3 regions of the Archangium sp. genome follow, and region 3 is predicted to be linked to each of the others. Evidence: riboswitches for the same ligand, from Rfam matches in the RefSeq annotation. Region 3 holds a riboswitch; each other region holds the start of a gene.

Region 1 (5,570 bases), on a different contig from region 3:
CACCTCGGTGGAGGAGCAGACCACGCCACAGGCCCCACAATGGGCCGCGGTGCCGGAAAGGTCCACGCACGTCTCACCGCAGCGGGTCTGTCCCTCGGGGCACAGAGCCCCTTCGTCCGGGCACCCCATCAGACACAGGGACAGTGTCACCAGGAGCAGCGCCGTGTATGCCCCCTCTCCCCCTGGGAGAGGGCTGGGGTGAGGGTCGTTCCTGATCATGGGATCTCCGTCCCGGAGAAAGCCCCGGACACCGACAGGTAGACAGCGCGTCCGGGGAGCGGATAGCCAACGAAGTCCTCGGCACGCGCGTCGAAGAGGTTCTTCACCTCGCACGAAACCGTGAGCTCCGGACGCGAGCCGAGGGTGCTGGACACTCCCGCATGCACGAAGGCGCGCCCCGGCAGCGACATCGAGCCATCCCGGGTGAGGGCATGGGCCGACTGCGCCACCACCTCCACGCGCCCGGTGAGCCACCGGGGTCCCCCCATCACCCGCGCCGCCAGCTTGTGCCGGGGCCGGTAGGGCAGCTCGCGCAGGTAGAAGCGCTCGTCCCGCCGCAGGTCGCTCGACACGGTGAGCGTGTAGCTGAAGGTACCGGAGAGCAGCGGATGCGGACGCCACTCGCCCTCGGCCTCGAGCCCCAGCACCCGCGCGTTGGCGAAGTTGTACGGCCGGGCCGCGCCGGGCGGATAGGCCTCGTAGGAGATGAGGTCCTCGTAGAGGCTCGCGAAGCCGCCCACCGAGGCGAAGGACTCGTCCGAGCGGTGCACCACCGCCGCGTCCGCGTACAGGGCGCTCTCGGGGCGCAGGTCCGGGTTGGGCAGCAGCGTGCCCTGGCGCACGTACAGCTCCAGGAAGGAGGGCGCGCGATGGGCCCGGCCGGCGTTGGCGCGCAGCTCGAAGTCCGCGGGCAGCTCCACGGTGACGCCCACCTTCGGAGACAGCAGCGTGTACGGGCCCGCGCGATCCACGCGCAGCGAGGGCGCGACGGTGAGCTGCCCATCCCACAGCAGCACCTCGTCCATGGCCATCACGCTCGCGCGCAGCCACGCCGGGTCTCCCCCAGCGGCCTCGTTCGTGTCCGCGGCGGTCACGGACTCACCGCCCACGCTCACCAGCGCGGACAGCGCGTGCCACCCGCCCAGCCGCACCTGTCCCTCCAGCTCCACCCCACCCAACTGCTGCACCTGCGGCTCCGGCTGGCTCCAGAGTCCTCCCGCCAGCGAGATCCGGTCCCGGCGGTAGTACGCGCGCGCGTTCGTCCGCACGCCGCCCGGCAGCGAGCCCATCACCCGCAGGCTCGCCGAGCCGCGTCCTCCCGACTGCCGCGCGTCCGTGCTCGGGTTCTGCGCGGTGCCCGCGAGGCCCCGCTCGTCGAAGGACAGCTCCCCCAACAGGTCCGCGGAGAAACCCCCGCCCAGCTCGCGCCGCAACCGCAGCAGGCCCCCTGCCCCATGCGCGTCATTGTTGGTGCGCCGCTGCTCCACGAGCGCATCACCGGGCAGCGTGGGGCTTGGATCAAAGAGGTACGGGAAGCGCCCGCTGGAGGTGCCTCCGTGGACGAGCACCAGCGCCTCGCCGCCCGCGAGCGGCCCCGAGGCCGACAGCCACCCGAGCGCCGTGTCCCAGCTCCCGTACGAGAGCTCACCCGCCACGCGCGCGTCCTTGCCGGGACGGCGGGTGATGATGTTGACGACACCGCCCAGTCCTCCCGAGCCGTAGCGTGCGCCCGCGCCACCGCGCAGCACCTCGAAGCGCTCGGCCATCGCCGCGGGCACGCGCGACAGGTCCGCGATGCCACCGGGCCCATTGAGGGGAATCCCATCGAGCAGCACCAGCGTCGCGTTGGAGGACGCGCCCCGCACCACGAGGCTCTTGCTCTGCCCGTAGCCGCCCACGTCCTGCAGCGTGACGCCCGGCGCCGTGGACAGCATCGCCGCGGTGTCCCGGGCCGCGCCGCCGAACTCGTCCACGCGGATGACGGTGAGGGCACCGCTCGGATCCCTCCGCGACGCGGAGTCCGGGGGCGCGGGGGCCTCGGCCGTCTCCACCACCTGCACGGTGGGCACGCGGAAGGGCTCGCCCTCGGGCGCATCCGGGGCCGGTGCGGCCGGAGTCTCCTGGGGAGGCGGCGCCTGCTGCGCGAGCGCGGTACCACTCGTGATGAGCGCCAGGCAGAGCCACCGCCCGGCGAGGTGCGACCGCCGCATGTCCCCGCCTTCCGCTCTCTCCGTCGAAGAGAGAAGGCCAACGCGGGCAGCTCGCGCCCACACCCCTGGGCAGGTCTCCTGGCTGTCGGACTCTGGCCGAGACGCACGCCGCGTCTCCCAGAAGGGCTCCTCCACCGAGGACCCCTGCCCTGACCTCAGGGCTGCCCGATCACAGTGGCGGGACCGCGCCGGACTCGCACCGGCTTCCCTCTTGAAGGCCCGGCATGGGCACCCAAGGGCAGGCCCTTCCTAGGGGCTCAACCCCCGCGCGTCAAGCCACCGTCGGTGACGTGCGCCGCCGCCCGGGCCCCGCGCGAGTGGCGCGCCAGCCAGTCGAGGATGAACTGATTGAAGGCCGAGAAGTCGACGAAGGTGGCCAGCACGTCCCCGAAGCGCAGCGAGGCCCGGTCGAACAGCGGCGTGGGCCGCCCGGGAATCAACAGCGTGCCGTTGTGCCACGTGCCGTTGTGGCTGCCGTCATCGGCGACGTACCAGACGCCCGTGTGCTTCTCCTCGCTGAAGGTGGCGTGCACCCGCGAGACCGTGGGGTCCTCGACGATGATGTCGTTGTCCGGTGTACGCCCCAACGTGATGCCCGGCACCGGCGTGGTGATGCCCTGTGGGCGCTTGCGCACCTCGAGCACGAGCGGCTCGGCCAGCGTGGGCCGGCGCAACGAGAGGCCCGTCAGGGTGCTTCGGGTGAAGAGGGGACGCACTCCCGCGGGAGGCGCCTCCCACACGAGCACCGGCCAGCGCACGGCGTGTCGCACCGAGTGCGGGTCATCGAGGAACTGAGAAGCGAGGGCGGAGAACTTCAGATGCACGGGACTGCCCTCCAGCACACGAGGGGGTAGTGCAGAGGGTGTGCATGGAGGGTGAGCCAGGCCAGTCCCCCCGGGGGTGGTGAGGGTGGGGAGGACAGTGGCGTTGGAGGTGCTCAGCGGGAGGAGTCGAGCAGTTCACGCACCCGCTTCGCGAGGAAGCCGCGAGAGCGGGGCCCACTGGCAGCGGCGACGAGGTGGCCCCGTGCGTCGATAAAGACGGTGGAAGGCACCTCGCGCACGGAGAGCGGTCCGAGCACCTCACCCGTGGCGAGGGCGACCTGGCCCTGGAGGTTCCACTCGGAGAGGGCGCGGCGCACGAGCGCCTCGTCCTGCTCGAGCGAGAGCAGGAGGAAGCCGACACCCTGGGGCTCGAATTCGTTCCGGACGGCTTCCAGCTCGGGAAACTCCCGAGCACAGGAGTGTCACCTGGGGACCCAGAGGTGGATGACCCAGGGCTTGCCGAGGAGCTGCTCGGAGCCGAGCAGTGGACCGCCGAGCAACCGCACCTGGAAGTCCGCGGGCAGGGGCCGGCGAGGCTTGTCGTAGGGCTCGCACGCGCCCGCGAGGAACGCGAGGGCCACGATGACGAGGAAGAACGAGCGAGGCACGGGGTGAGGATAACACGCGCCCCGGGCGGCCCCTCACCCGCCGGGCCCGTGCCCATCCCCCGTGCCGGACACCTCGCGCGGAAATGAACGCCCCCGTGGCTCACCCTCCGAGGGAAGCCCCGCTGGCACGGCAGCTGCTCTGCGCAGCGGACAACCGCGCCTGGCGAGGCGGCCTCGCTTTGCCGGGGACCGGGCCAGGGCGAAAGTGCCCGAGCACACGTCATTCATCCCGGAACCACGTTGCCGAGATGCCTAGTGCCGCCAGAATCCGCTCTGGCGTTCGCTCTCCCTTGATTTCGGTGACTCTCGGCAGAGACGAAGAGTCACGGGGGGGTTGCGCATATTGCCCAATGCACTCGCCTCCTCGGAGAATGTTGACAACGAACATATCCAGGCTTGGAGAGGCAATCACTCCATACGCGGTCGCAATGGGAATCCGTTCAGACACGGTAACATCAGCGAACCCTATATCGCCGGTTCCGCTAGCAATGAGGAGCCCTCGCGGCGTGTCTTCAAACCGGTACTCCTCTGGAGCGAGTGGCTCGCCCGCATCCTCTTCGAGCACTCGGTGGGCCTCCTGTGCTCGGACGCCTTCGACCAATGCGACATGCCGCAACGGTTGCTGCGGGGGCAAGTCCGAACGCACCTCGCTCTCTGGCAGCGGACAGCCGAGAGACGCCGCCAGGGCCTCCGGAGCGACGTCCTCCACCTCTCCCGCACCGTTTCGAAAAGACATGACCAGCCACGGATCGGTGGCCCGATTGATTGAGTACACGGGCTCATCGAATTGGAGAGACAGATCCTCGGCGATCTGCAACTCGGCGCCCACGTCGCTGGGGTCTGCACCCACAATGGCATGGTAACGACCACTGCCCGAAATGACCTCGAAGGACGGCTCGTCTTCGTCCGCATCCACCATCAAGGCGTCGAGGACGTGGCTCTCAAGCCGTGCGGGCTCGCCTGGAGTCAGGACGGCCCAGAGAGGCCACTTGCTCATGGCGCACCTCCGAACAATCTTTCTGGCAGCTTGAGTGCCGCCCGCAGCTGCTTCGTCTTCTCCAGCATGAGCGCTTCCTCGATGTGTATGAGCGTCGTGCCTCGTGCGTTTTTAACCAGGAAGGCCTCCAACTTCGCCCGGGTTGGTCCGCTCAACCCATCTGTGCTGACGAGGAATGGCGTCCCTCTAGGAGCCTTCGCTGCGTCCTTGAGTTGGTCGAGTAGGCGCTGGAGTTGGTCGCTCAGCGCCTGCTGCCCTTTGTTGAGCGTCTTCGCACGCTGCTTGGACGTCCAGGCGTCGAGCGCCGTTCGCCACCGCTTGTCGTTCCAGCCTTTGACTTCTACCCCGTGTTGACGTCGCAGGCGGTCCATCGAAGTCAACTCTCGATCGATGATGTGCCCCCCGTCCAAAGGCACCTGCCGCCCGGTCAACCGGAAGCCCGGGAAAAGCTTCTGCGCATTGCGCTCCGTCAATAGTTCAGCAGCGATGCCTCGGAGTTGCTCACGTGCCTGCAGTTGCTTCACCCAGTTCCCCGGCTCCGCCGCTGCCTGTTGAAAAAGCCGCCACGGCGTCCTCGTGTCCCTGGCCATGCCGTTGAGATCCTCCAAGGCCAACCCCGCCGAGCGCAGCCAACCCAGGTCCACGCTGCGCCTGCGCGCTTTTCTCGCCAGCTCAAGCACTGCCTCGGCTTCGAGTTCCGAGTGCCCGACAAGCCACTCGGCCTCCTTCAGAAAGGCAAGCGGCGCCTGGAGGCTCCGCGCTCCCGAGCACCTCAGCAATTCCGCCAGGGCCGGTTTCGCCGCACCGCGCGTGGAGGTGCGTAGCGAGTCCACAGCAATGAGGTATGCCTTGGCCTTATCGGCCGGCAGGGCCGCAGCGCGCCGTACCACGGCGCTGTAGGCGCTTGCCATCTCCTGGCTTTCCGACGCCA
Region 2 (5,570 bases), on a different contig from region 3:
GGTCCACCCGCACCACCACCCGCATGTCCTCCGCGCTCCTCAGCGGCGGCCCCGACACGAGCTCCACCGGACAGTGCAGCAGCTGCAGCACCGCGGAGGCGGTGGTCTCGAGTGCTTCTCCTTTCGAGACGAACACCCGGGGCACCAGGCGCACCCGGAGGCCCAGACTCGAGACGAGGCCCGGTACGGCGCGCACGGAGATTCCGCCCTCGTTCAGCTCGCAGCGGGCGGGGCCACAGTCGACGGACGCGATGGCCTCGGGGTGCGGCAGCGCCAGACGCCCTTCTCCCGTGGAGAGATCCAGGGCGGGCACTCCCGGCAGCACCGAGGACAGGAGGACGCGGCTCGGGCTCAACTGCAGCTCCGAGGACTCGAGCCGCCGGCCCGAGGCGTTGAACGTGAGGACGCCCTCTCCGAAGCGCGCCCCCGCTGGCAGCAGGAAGAGCGGCACGTTCGCCGGCACACCACGGCGCACCGGCAACACGCACGGTTGCGGAGTCTCCGAGGGCCCGGTGTCGAGACAGGCCTCGTGCTCCATCCGCTCGTCGCGATTGGGGCCCGGCCAGAACACCTGCGCTCCCGCCAGTCCCCGCCCGCGCAGCTCGAGCCGCCCCTCGTCCGCGGCCAGCAGCACGCTCGCCGGCTCGACCTCGGGGAAGGCGCCTGTCGCCACGAGCGTGAGTGTCTCCTGCGGGCCCGTGCAGCCGCTCGCGGCGGGTGCCACCTGGAGCGTCACCGGCTGGCCCACGCGTCCACTGCCAGCCCGGGGCGGGCGGACGGAGCGTGAATCCTCGCCCACCGTCCAGCCCTCCGACGCCGGGCCGCAGACGACCCGGTTGGGAAGGAGCAGGAGCTGGCCTCCGATGGGCGCCTGCACGACGGTGGTCTGCGCGACGGGGGCCTGCGCCCGGACCTCGTCACCGAGGAGCGACCACGTGACGAGCAGGGTAATCCACGTTGGAGAAGCACGAAGGACGAAGAGCGGCGGACGCTGCGGCAAGGGACCTCCCTGCGCGAGCGGTATTGGGGGCAGGCGGTTTTGTCAATCGCGCCCGCGGTACTCGCAGTTGACAAGGGATGCCCCGCCGCCATATCCCGCCCACCGTCTTCGGTTCCTCCACCTGCCGGTGGGGACTCGAGGGAATCCGGTGCGAGTCCGGGACTGCCCCGCAGCGGTGAACGGGAACGAAAACCGTCAGGATGCACTGGTCCTCTCCCGAGGGCTGGGAAGCGACGGCCAGTAGGCGAGGTGTCCTCCGCGCGAGGCCACACTGCCCGTAAGTCCGAAAACCTGCCGAGGACCCGTGCCGGTGGCACGGACAACACCGAGGCCTCCGAGGGGAGGCAGCGGGTGCGCCGCCGTGTGCGTCCTCGTCAGGCCGTGTCCGGTCCGCATCCCGCTTCCGCTCCTCGCGCAGGCATTCCGCCCGAGGGGGCGAGGAGCAGGACGCGAATGAAGACGGGAACGATGGGCTCGGGGCGGTTCGGCCGCTTCGTGGTGGTGATGGGTGCGTTGTCGCTGGGGTTGCTGGTCACGGGCTGCGAAGAGGAGTGCGTCGACCAGACCGACTGCGCGAACAAGCAGGGCGCTCCCGCCGAGGGCAAGCGCTACGAGTGCGTGGACAACCGCTGCGTGCAGCGGGACATCGCCGACGCGGGCACCGATGCCGGCAATGATGCCGGGACGGACGCGGGCACCGACGCGGGTACGGATGCTGGCACGGATGCCGGCACCGACGCGGGCGTCACGTGCGCGGACCTGCCGCATGACGCGAAGCTCGGCACGCTGCAACTCCAGACGGGCTTCGTCGCCGCCGAGTCCGTGACGCTCCCCGATGGCATCGGCGCGGTGACGGCCGTGCGCAGTGGCAGCGACTTCAAGCTGTACGGCTTCAATGGCGCCGACGACAGCCTCTACGCGCTCGGTACCTGGCCGGCCATCGCCTCCAGCACGACGCCCCTCCAGGCCATCATCCCCGAGGCGGACATGGGCGCGTTCCCGAGCGGGTTCCTCGCCAACGACGGCACCCGGCTGCTGACCGGCTACACCAAGGGCGAGGCCGGCTTCCCCGGCAAGGTTCTCCTCTACGACACGGTCACTCCGGCCGACACCCGCTACGTCTCCGCCGCCGGCAACTTCTCCGCCGCGGCCGTCCCCGGCGCCTTCCTCATCAACGGCGTGGGCATCGAGGGCGTGACCGGGAGTGACACCGCCATCTACGCGTTGCGGACGGACACCAGGCCCTTCCAGGGCTCGAAGCTGGCGACCTTCCCGGTCTCGGGTGCCTTCAGCGGCTACTCGGCCGTCACGAGCGACAACGTGGCCGTGCTCGGATACGCGACCTCCGATACCTCGACCCCGGATCCGTGGGACACCCTCAACTACCTGACCGCCGTGGCTCCCGCGGTCTACTCGCCGGCCATCACGGGCGGGACGGCCTTCTCGCTCACCAACCCCAACGCGATCGAGATCTACGGGAAGAACGATCTCCAGGGCGTCGCGGGCTTCGGCAAGGGCGTGGCCCTGCACCGCGGTACCTTCACGGCCACGAAGGAGGTCTCGCGCATCGAGCTCACGCTGGGTGGCATCACCCCCAGCACCGTGACCGCGGGTGACCTCACGCCGGTGCTCACCACCAGCAACACCTGCACCAACGTGGTGGTGATGGCTCCCATGGGTGAGGATCTGCTCGTCGGCGTGAAGGACAAGAGCGGCCGCCGGCTCGTCCGTCTGCAGCAGCGCTGAGCGCCATGAGGATGCACGGCACCCTGGCGCGCTGGCGCGCCTGTCTCGTCATGTGCCTGCTCGCCGCGGGCTGCGGGGCTCCCTCCGAGGAGGAGAAGGAGGACCCCGTGGCCCCGGTGGCCTGCGCGAGTGAGAACAACCCGTTCGCCGACAAGGTGGTCTCCTTCACGCCCGGCGACTCCGCCGGCTTCGGCCAGGACGGCTACCCCACCATCGTGCTCGGACCGCCCCGCGGCGGCGGTTCCGGCATGGGCTCGCTGGACGTGCTCTCGCTCGGCGAGCGGGGGGAGATCGTCCTCGAGCTCACCGACCTCGGCGTGGTGGACGGTCCCGGCGTGGACCTGCTCGTCTTCGAGAACCCCTTCGGCGGCTACGCGGAGACGGCCTTCGTGGCGGTGAGCGAGGACGGCCAGACGTGGCGGGAGTTCTCCTGTGACCCCGCGGATGCGGCCCACGGCTACCCCGGCTGCGCGGGCGTGAAGCACGTGTTCTCCACGCCGGACAACGGCATCAGCCCCACGGACCCGTCCGTGGCGGGGGGCGACGGCTTCGACCTGTCCACGCTCGGTGTGGCCCGGGCCCGCTTCATCCGCATCCGGGACAGCGGGCTGAATGGCTACGGCTTCACCTCCGGCGGTTTCGACCTGGACGCCGTCGCGGTGGTGAACGGCTCTCCCCTCTGCGAGTGGAAGTGATGCCCACGCCCCCGCCTCCCGAGACCCCCGGAATGGACCGGCGCACCGTGCTCGGCTCGCTGCTGCACGGCACCTGTGCCCTCGCCGCGCTCTGTACCGGCTGTGGTCCCGAGTGGCGGGAGGCCACCGTGCTCTCGTTCTCCGACGCCGAGGACTGCGGCGTCACCCCCGGCCGTCCCGAGGAGGGCTGGGTGGAGGTGAAGCTCACCGAGTACCCGGCGCTGAGGAAGCTGGGGGGCTCGGCGGTGGTGCGCGTCCCCGAGGCCCTGCTCGACGTGGTGGTCATCCACACCGCGTCGGGCTGCTTCTCCGCCGTCTGGCACATCTGCACCCATGGTGACTGCCACGTCACCCACGTGCCCGGGCAGGCTCTCCTGGAGTGCCCCTGCCACGGCTCGCGCTTCGGCGAGGATGGCCGGGTCCTGCTCGGTCCCGCCACCCGTCCCTTGCAGAGCTTCCGGGTGGCGCGGGTGGATGACTCGGTGTGGATCCACCGGCCCCGCTGACGGCGTGACCCCACCCTGGGGCGGATTTGACTCCGGGTATCAATCGCCGCCTCCAGGCGAATGGATCGGCCGGGTCGTGTAATCTCCCCGCCGCGATGTGGCAGATCATCATCAACGGCCCGGGTTACTTCGACACTGCCTACGAGCTTCCCGAGGGCGTCACGCACCTCGGCCGCGCGGATGAGAACGACATCGTCCTCGGCGGTGATCTCGTCTCGCGCCGGCATGCCCGGCTCGTGGCCGATGGGGACAGCCTGCGCATCGAGGATCTCGGCAGCCGCAACGGCAGCCGCGTCAATGGTACGCCCCTGCAGGGCAGCATCGACCTGCACCCCGGCGACACCATCTCCCTGGGGGAGAACACACTCTCGGTGCGGCAGCCCAACCAGGTGGAGAACGCCGCCACCGAGATGGTGGACCTGGGCGCCGGTGGGGTGCGCCGCTTCGGCCACGGCGAGGACGTGGGGCCCTCCGTCATCCTCGCCAAGAACATCAAGAACGTGGACCTGCTGCGGGCGCTCGACAACTTCTCCAGCCCCTTCGACGGCGCTCCCGCCACCGCCGCCCCCATCGCGCCCGTGGCTCCCCAGGCTCCCCGCGGCGCCTACGAGACGCTCCTCCTCCTCTTCCACACCGCCGAGGCGCTCGCCACCTCCGCCACCCTGACGGCCTTCCTCGAGGCCACCATGGACCGGGTGCTCGAGCGCATCGACGCCACCACCGCCGTGGTGCTGTTGCGCCACCCCACCGGCGTCTTCGTGCCCGCCGCCGTGCGCCACCGCGGCAAGCTCGCCAAGGGCGAGGTGCCCGTCTCCGATGGCATCATCGAGCAGGCCCTCGGCGAGGGCCGCGCGCTCGTGGTGGGTGACGTGCGCGACGACCGCCGCTTCGCCGGCCGCGAGAGCGTCATCCTCTATGGCGTGGACCGGGTGCTCTGCATCCCCATCGGGCTCGAGCCCCCCTTCTCCGGCGTCCTCTACGTCAACACCTCCGCGAAGAACGACACCGAGCTGGAGATCATGCTCGACACCTGCACCGCCGTGGCGCACCTGGTGGCCTCCGGCGTGCAGAAGTTCTCCGCCGCCTCGGGCAGCGGCGCGCCTCCGCTGCGCCACCACCTGGAGCGCTTCCTCGGGCCCGAGGTGGCCGAGCGGCGCGCGGCCGAGGCCCAGCGCACCGGCGGCAAGCTGCCCGGGTTGGAGGAGCGCAACCTCACCATCGTCCACGCCGAGCTCGTCGGCTTCGGCGCGCTGAGCACGAAGCTCGGCGCCGCGCGCGCCAACGAGCTGCTCAACGACTTCCACGCGCGTCTGGGCGGGCTCGTCTTCAGCTTCGAGGGCGTCCTGGAGACCTTCTTCGGCGAGTCGCTGCGCGCCCATTTCGGCACTTCCGCCTCCAAGCCGGACGATGCCGTGCGCGCCGTGCGGGCCGCGCTCGCCCTGCGCGAGGATTGGGATCGCCACATGGCCCGCCGCCCCGTGGAGGAGCGCTGCGAGCTGCGCATCGGCATCAACACCGCCCGCGTCCTGGCCGGCTTCGTGGGCCCCGAGTCCCGCCCCTCCTTCTCCGCCGTGGGCGAGGGCGTCAACATCGCCTCGTGGCTCGCCGCCACCGGCATGCCCG
Region 3 (5,570 bases):
AGATGATCGAGGACGTGCTCAAGTGCGAGACCTCGGTCAAGCGCGTGGCGCGCGAGTTCATGAGCTCGCAGGACTTCCTCTTCCTCGGCCGCGGCCCGATGCACCCGGTGGCGCTCGAGGGCGCGCTCAAGCTCAAGGAGATCTCCTACATCCACGCCGAGGGTTATGCCGGCGGCGAGATGAAGCACGGTCCCATCGCGCTCATCGACGAGAAGATGCCGGTGGTGGTCATCGCGCCCAAGCAGCCGCACGTGGCCTACGAGAAGATCATCGGCAACATCGAGGAGGTGCGGGCCCGCGGCGGCAAGGTCATCGCGATCATCGACGAGGATGACGCGCACGTGGCCTCGCTGGCCGACCATGTCATCCGCATCCCGGCCGCCAGCGCGCTGCTCGCGCCGGTGGTGGCCACGATTCCCCTGCAGCTGCTCGCCTACCACGTGGCGGACCTGCGCGGGAACGACGTGGATCAGCCGCGCAACCTCGCCAAGAGCGTGACGGTCGAGTAGTCCGCGCCGGATCGGTCCTGCGATTCAACCCGCCCGGGGATGCCTCGCTTCGAGGCCCCCGGGCGTTTTCATGTCCAGCTCCGCCTTCCGGTCAGAAGGCCGCGTCGAAGGTGACCTCTCCGGCGACGCCCACCTGGTACGCCGAGACGCGGCGCTCGAAGAAGTTCGCCAGCTCCTGCACGTCCTGCAGGTCCATGAAGCCGAACGGGTTCTTCGCGCCGTAGCGCTTCGGCAGGTCCAGCATCACCAGCCGCTGATCGGCCACGAACTCCAGGTACTGCCGCATCTCGTGCACGGACAGGCCCGCGACGCCCATTCCCAGCAGGTCCTCGGCGAACTGGAGCTCGCACGCCACCGCCTCCTCCAGCATGGTGGCCACCTCCCGCTCCATCTCCGCGTCGAAGAGGCCCGGCTCCTCGCGCCGCACCGTCTTCACCACCTCGAAGGCGAAGGCCATGTGCGCGCTCTCGTCGCGGAAGACCCAGTTCGTCCCCGCGGCCAGCCCGTGCAGCAGCCCCCGCGAGCGCAGGAAGTACACGTACGCGAACGCCGCGAAGAAGAAGAGCCCCTCGATGCAGGCCGCGAAGCAGATGAGGTTCAGCAGGAACTTCCTCCGCTGCTCCCGCGTCTCCAGCCGCTCCAGCTCGCCGATGGAGTCCATCCACTTGAAGCAGAACTCCGCCTTCTTGCGGATGCTCGGGATGGTGTCGATCGCCGCGAAGGCCCTTGCGCGCTCGGCCGGGTCCGGCACGTACGTGTCGAGCAGCGTGAGGTAGAACTGCACGTGCAGCGCCTCCTCGTAGAGCTGCCGCGACAGGTACATGCGCGCCTCGGGGGCGTTCACGTGCTTGTAGAGGTTCAGCACGAGGTTGTTCGCCACGATGGAGTCGCCCGTCGCGAAGAAGGCCACCAGCCGCTGGATGAGGTGCCGGTCCGCCGCCGTCATCTTCGAGCGCAGGTCCCCCACGTCCGTCGAGAAGTCCACCTCCTCCACCGTCCAGGTGTTCTTGATGGCGTTGCGGTACATCTCGAAGAAGACCGGGTACTGCATCGGGCGCAGTGTGAGGTTCATGCCTGGGTCCAGCAGGCGCGCACCCGTCTTGGGCGTCGCGTGCGAGACCTTGTTGGACGTCATGTAGGCAATCACTGGCAGGCCTCGCAGGCTTCGGGGTTCTCGAGAGAGCAGGCGATGGCCTGCTCATCGGTGGGCTTCGGCTCGGCTCGGGCCATCTCGCTGACACCGTTCGTCTTCGTGTCCGCGCCGTTCCGGGACGCGTCGGCGGTGGTCTTCGCGATGCGCGTGGCCGGCCGCGAGCGCAGGTAGTACGTCGTCTTCAGCCCCTTCTTCCACGCGTACATGTACATGGAGCTGAGCTGGCCGATGTTCGGCGCCTCCATGAACAGGTTGAGCGACTGGCTCTGGTCGATGAAGGCGCCCCGGTCCGCCGCCATGTCGATCAGCGAGCGCATCGGCAGCTCCCACGCCGTGCGGTAGATGGCCCGCACGTCGGCGGGAATCTCCTCGAGCGACTGGATGGAGCCCTCCGCGAGCTTGATGCGGGCCCGCATGTCCTCGTTCCACAGCCCGAGCGCCTTCAGCTCCTCCACGAGGTAGCGGTTGACCTGGAGGAAGTCCCCCGAGAGCGTCTCGCGCTTGAAGAGGTTGGACACCTGGGGCTCGATGCACTCGTAGCAGCCCGCGATGGACGCGATGGTCGCCGTGGGGGCGATCGCGATCAGCAGCGAGTTGCGCAGGCCCACCTGCTTCACCCGGGCACGCAGCGCGTCCCAGCGCGCCGAGTCCTCGGGGACCACGTTCCACGCGTCGAACTGGAGCTCACCGCGCGCCGCCCGCGTCTCGGAGAAGGCCGGGTGGGCACCGTGCTCGGCCGCCAGCTCCGTCGAGGCGGAGAGCGCGTGGAAGTAGATGTCCTCGGAGATCTTCCGCGAGACGGCCCGCGCCTCGGCGCTGTCGAAGGGCAGGCGCATCTGGAAGAACACGTCCTGCAGGCCCATGATGCCCAGGCCCACCGGGCGCCAGCGGAGGTTCGAGCTCTTCGCCGAGGGGATGGGGTAGTAGTTCAGGTCGATCACCCGAGCCAACTGCCGCACCGCCGTCCGCACCGTCTTCCCCAGCTTCTCCCAGTCGAAGCTCACCCGGCCGCGCTCGTCCACCGACGTGTGCCGCGCGAGGTTGATGGAGCCGAGGTTGCACACGGCCGTCTCGTCCCCTGACGTCACCTCGAGGATCTCCGTGCAGAGATTGGACAGGTGCACGACCCGGCCCGGCAGCGCCGTCTGGTTGCACGCCCGGTTGGACTTGTCCTTGAACGTCATCCACCCGTTCCCGGTCTGCGCCAGCGTCCGCATCATGCGCCCGTACAGCTCGCGCGCCTTCAGCGTCTTCGCCGCCAGGCCCTTCTGCTCGGCCTGCTCGTAGGCGCGCTCGAACTCCTCGCCGTAGAGGTCCGTGAGGTGCGGCACCCCCTTCGGGTCGAAGAGGGACCAGTTCCCATCCGCCTCGACGCGCTTCATGAAGAGGTCGGGGATCCAGTTCGCGAGGTTCAGGTTGTGCGTGCGCCGCGCCTCGTCACCGGTGTTGTCCCGCAGCTCGAGGAACTCCTCCAGGTCCGCGTGCCACGTCTCCAGGTACACGCAGGCCGCGCCCTTGCGCTTCCCACCCTGGTTCACCGCCGCCACCGACGCATCCAGCGTCTTCAGCCACGGGACGATGCCGTTGCTGTGCCCGTTCGTGCTCCCGATCAGCGAGCCGCGCGAGCGCACCCGGTGGTACGCCAGCCCGATGCCTCCCGAGAACTTCGAGAGCATCGCCACGTCCGTGTACCGCTGGTAGATGCTCTCCAGCTCGTCCCCGGGCGAGTCCAGCAGGAAGCACGACGACAGCTGCTCGTGGCACGTGCCCGAGTTGAACAGGGTGGGGGAGCTCGGCACGTACTCGAGCATCGAGAAGAGCCGGTAGAGCTCCAGCGCCTCGGGCACCGTCTCCCCGAGCGCCACCGCGATGCGCATGAAGAAGTGCTGCGGCGTCTCCAGCACCTCGCGCGTCGTCGGGTGCTTGAGCAGGTAGCGGTCATAGACCGTCCGCAGCCCGAAGTACTCGAAGAGCCGGTTGCGCGAGGGGTCGATCGTGTCGTTCAGCTTGCGCGCGTTCGTGGAGACGAGCCGGGCCACGCGCTCGTTCACGAGGCCCAGCTTGTGCGCGGCGGCGATCGACTGCGAGAAGGAGTGGATCTCCTGCCCGGAGACCTCCTTGTCGATGTACGTGGCGAGCAGCCGCGCCGCGAGCTTCGCGTACTCGGGCTCCTCCAGCGTCAGCGAGGCCGCGGTCTGGATGGAGAGCTGATCCAACTCCTGCGTCGAGGCCCCGTCATAGAGGCCGACGATCGTCTTCGTCGCCACGCGGATGGCATCCACCTGGCGCAGCCCGTCGCAACAGCGGCCGATCGCCCGGACGATCTTGTTCAGGTCCGCGCCCTCGAGCACCCCGTTGCGCTTGCGCACCCGCATGGTGGTGTGCGGCGGCGTTGTCGTGGACGTGATGTGGGTTCCGTTCAGCATGCTCCTCCTCCTCCGTTCGCGACCGTGTGGATCCGCGGAGGAAAAGGGCTGCCCGTGTCGCGCATTGCGACGTGCGATGACTCGCCGAGCCGACCCTCGCCCCCCTCGGGCGACTGGAGCACCACAGGAGGAGAAGGGACGGGGCCGCACGGTCACGGGAGTCCGTGGCGCACGGAACCTCCCGCCTCCCCACGAGGCGTCCAGGTCGATTCTCCCCCCGGATTTCTCCCCGAGGGCAGGTGGCTGGCAGGTCTTCGGGCTCGCGAGCCCCCGGCTCATCGCCGGCTCCTACTACCGTCCCCTTCCCAGCCTCTCGGCCAGTGGTGTGGACGGGTTCGTTCTCGCTTACCGCTGCGGGGGCAGCTCCGGATTCACACCGGATTCCCTTTCAAGCCCGGGCCGAGACCCGGGCACCAGCGACGCGCGCCACCGTAAGGGGGGGACCCCAGGCTGTCAAAGGATCAGTGGCGGACGTTCCGGGCCTTGTGTCCTGCTTCGGGCGATCGTACTTCTGCGCTACCTTGGGTGGCCCTTCTCGCGCTCCCAGAGGGCAAGAGCGAGCGCCTGTTGCAGCCCCGCCTGCACCTCGCGCGGGCTGAAGGGCTGGCCCGTGTCCAGCGCCCACGCCAGGAGCGCTCCCGCGAACTCGCCCGCCGTGCGGTAGCGCTGGTTCACGTCCGGCGCCAGCGCCTTGCGGATCACCGCCGCCAGCCGCTTGTCCAGCGTGTCCGGCAGGTTCAGCTTCGCCGCTCGGATGGCCGCCATCACCACCTCGGGGTCGTCGCTGCCGCGCTCGAAGGGGTGGAAGCCCAGCACCAGCTCGTGCAGGACGATGCCCATCGAGAAGAGATCCGAGGCCAGCGTCACCGGGTCCCCGCGCGTCTGCTCCGGCGACAGGTAGTGCAGCTTGCCCGCCGTCACGCCTTCCTCCGGGCCCAGGTCCATCCCGCGCGCCTTGGCCACGCCGAAGTCGCCGAGCTTCACCTCGCACTGTCCGGAGAAGAAGATGTTGGCGGGATTCACGTCCCCGTGCACAAGCTCCAGCGGCCGGCCGGTGCGCGTGCGCGCCTGGTGGAAGCAGGCCAGCGCCCGCAGCACCTCGATGCACACGTGCACGCCCGCGGCCAACGGGATGCGCTGCCCCTGCCGCTCGTGCGCCCGGAGCATCCCGTCCAGGTCTCCACCCAGCAGGAACTCCATGGCGATGAAGTAGCGCCCGAAGGCCTCGCCAATCTCCAGCCGGCGCACCAGGTTCGGGTGCTCCAGCAGGCCCATCAGGTCCGCCTCGCCGGCGAAGGACTCGGCGGTGACGTCCTTGCGCATCAGCTTCAGCGCCACCTTGAAGGGCGTGCCCTTCTCGTCCTTCGCCTCCGCGAGGAAGACCTCCGCCATTCCCCCCGAGCCCAGGCGCGAGCGCAGCACATAGCGCCCGAAACGGCGCGAGGGGATTTCCACGGTCTTGGACGGTGCGGGGGGCGGCTG

What was found. A riboswitch is a leader RNA that binds a small molecule or an ion and turns the genes downstream of it on or off. The one in region 3 is predicted to bind cobalamin.
Region 1: linked by a shared signal. The riboswitch ahead of AC16DP_RS32945 (TonB-dependent receptor plug domain-containing protein) and the one ahead of AC16DP_RS28370 (ribonucleoside-diphosphate reductase subunit alpha) in region 3 are both predicted to bind cobalamin.
Region 2: linked by a shared signal. The riboswitch ahead of AC16DP_RS32990 (hypothetical protein) and the one ahead of AC16DP_RS28370 (ribonucleoside-diphosphate reductase subunit alpha) in region 3 are both predicted to bind cobalamin.

What each region holds. Positions count from the first base shown of each region.
Region 1 is NZ_DBNGVP010000135.1:13,236-18,805, reverse strand. It holds gene AC16DP_RS32950 (MXAN_6577-like cysteine-rich protein) at 1-219, opposite strand, end outside; gene AC16DP_RS32945 (TonB-dependent receptor plug domain-containing protein) at 216-2,210, opposite strand; cobalamin riboswitch at 2,262-2,461, opposite strand; gene AC16DP_RS32940 (FHA domain-containing protein) at 2,468-3,034, opposite strand; gene AC16DP_RS32935 (TlpA family protein disulfide reductase) at 3,148-3,351, opposite strand; gene AC16DP_RS32930 (hypothetical protein) at 3,457-3,642, opposite strand; gene AC16DP_RS32925 (hypothetical protein) at 3,863-4,639, opposite strand; gene AC16DP_RS32920 (hypothetical protein) at 4,636-5,570, opposite strand, start outside.
Region 2 is NZ_DBNGVP010000135.1:24,219-29,788, forward strand. It holds gene AC16DP_RS32985 (hypothetical protein) at 1-1,000, opposite strand, end outside; cobalamin riboswitch at 1,093-1,313, shown strand; gene AC16DP_RS32990 (hypothetical protein) at 1,454-2,746, shown strand; gene AC16DP_RS32995 (cell surface protein) at 2,752-3,441, shown strand; gene AC16DP_RS33000 (QcrA and Rieske domain-containing protein) at 3,474-3,947, shown strand; gene AC16DP_RS33005 (adenylate/guanylate cyclase domain-containing protein) at 4,043-5,570, shown strand, end outside.
Region 3 is NZ_DBNGVP010000117.1:75,386-80,955, reverse strand. It holds gene glmS (glutamine--fructose-6-phosphate transaminase (isomerizing)) at 1-509, shown strand, start outside; gene AC16DP_RS28375 (ribonucleotide-diphosphate reductase subunit beta) at 601-1,644, opposite strand; gene AC16DP_RS28370 (ribonucleoside-diphosphate reductase subunit alpha) at 1,653-4,088, opposite strand; cobalamin riboswitch at 4,317-4,521, opposite strand; gene AC16DP_RS28365 (serine/threonine-protein kinase) at 4,605-5,570, opposite strand, start outside.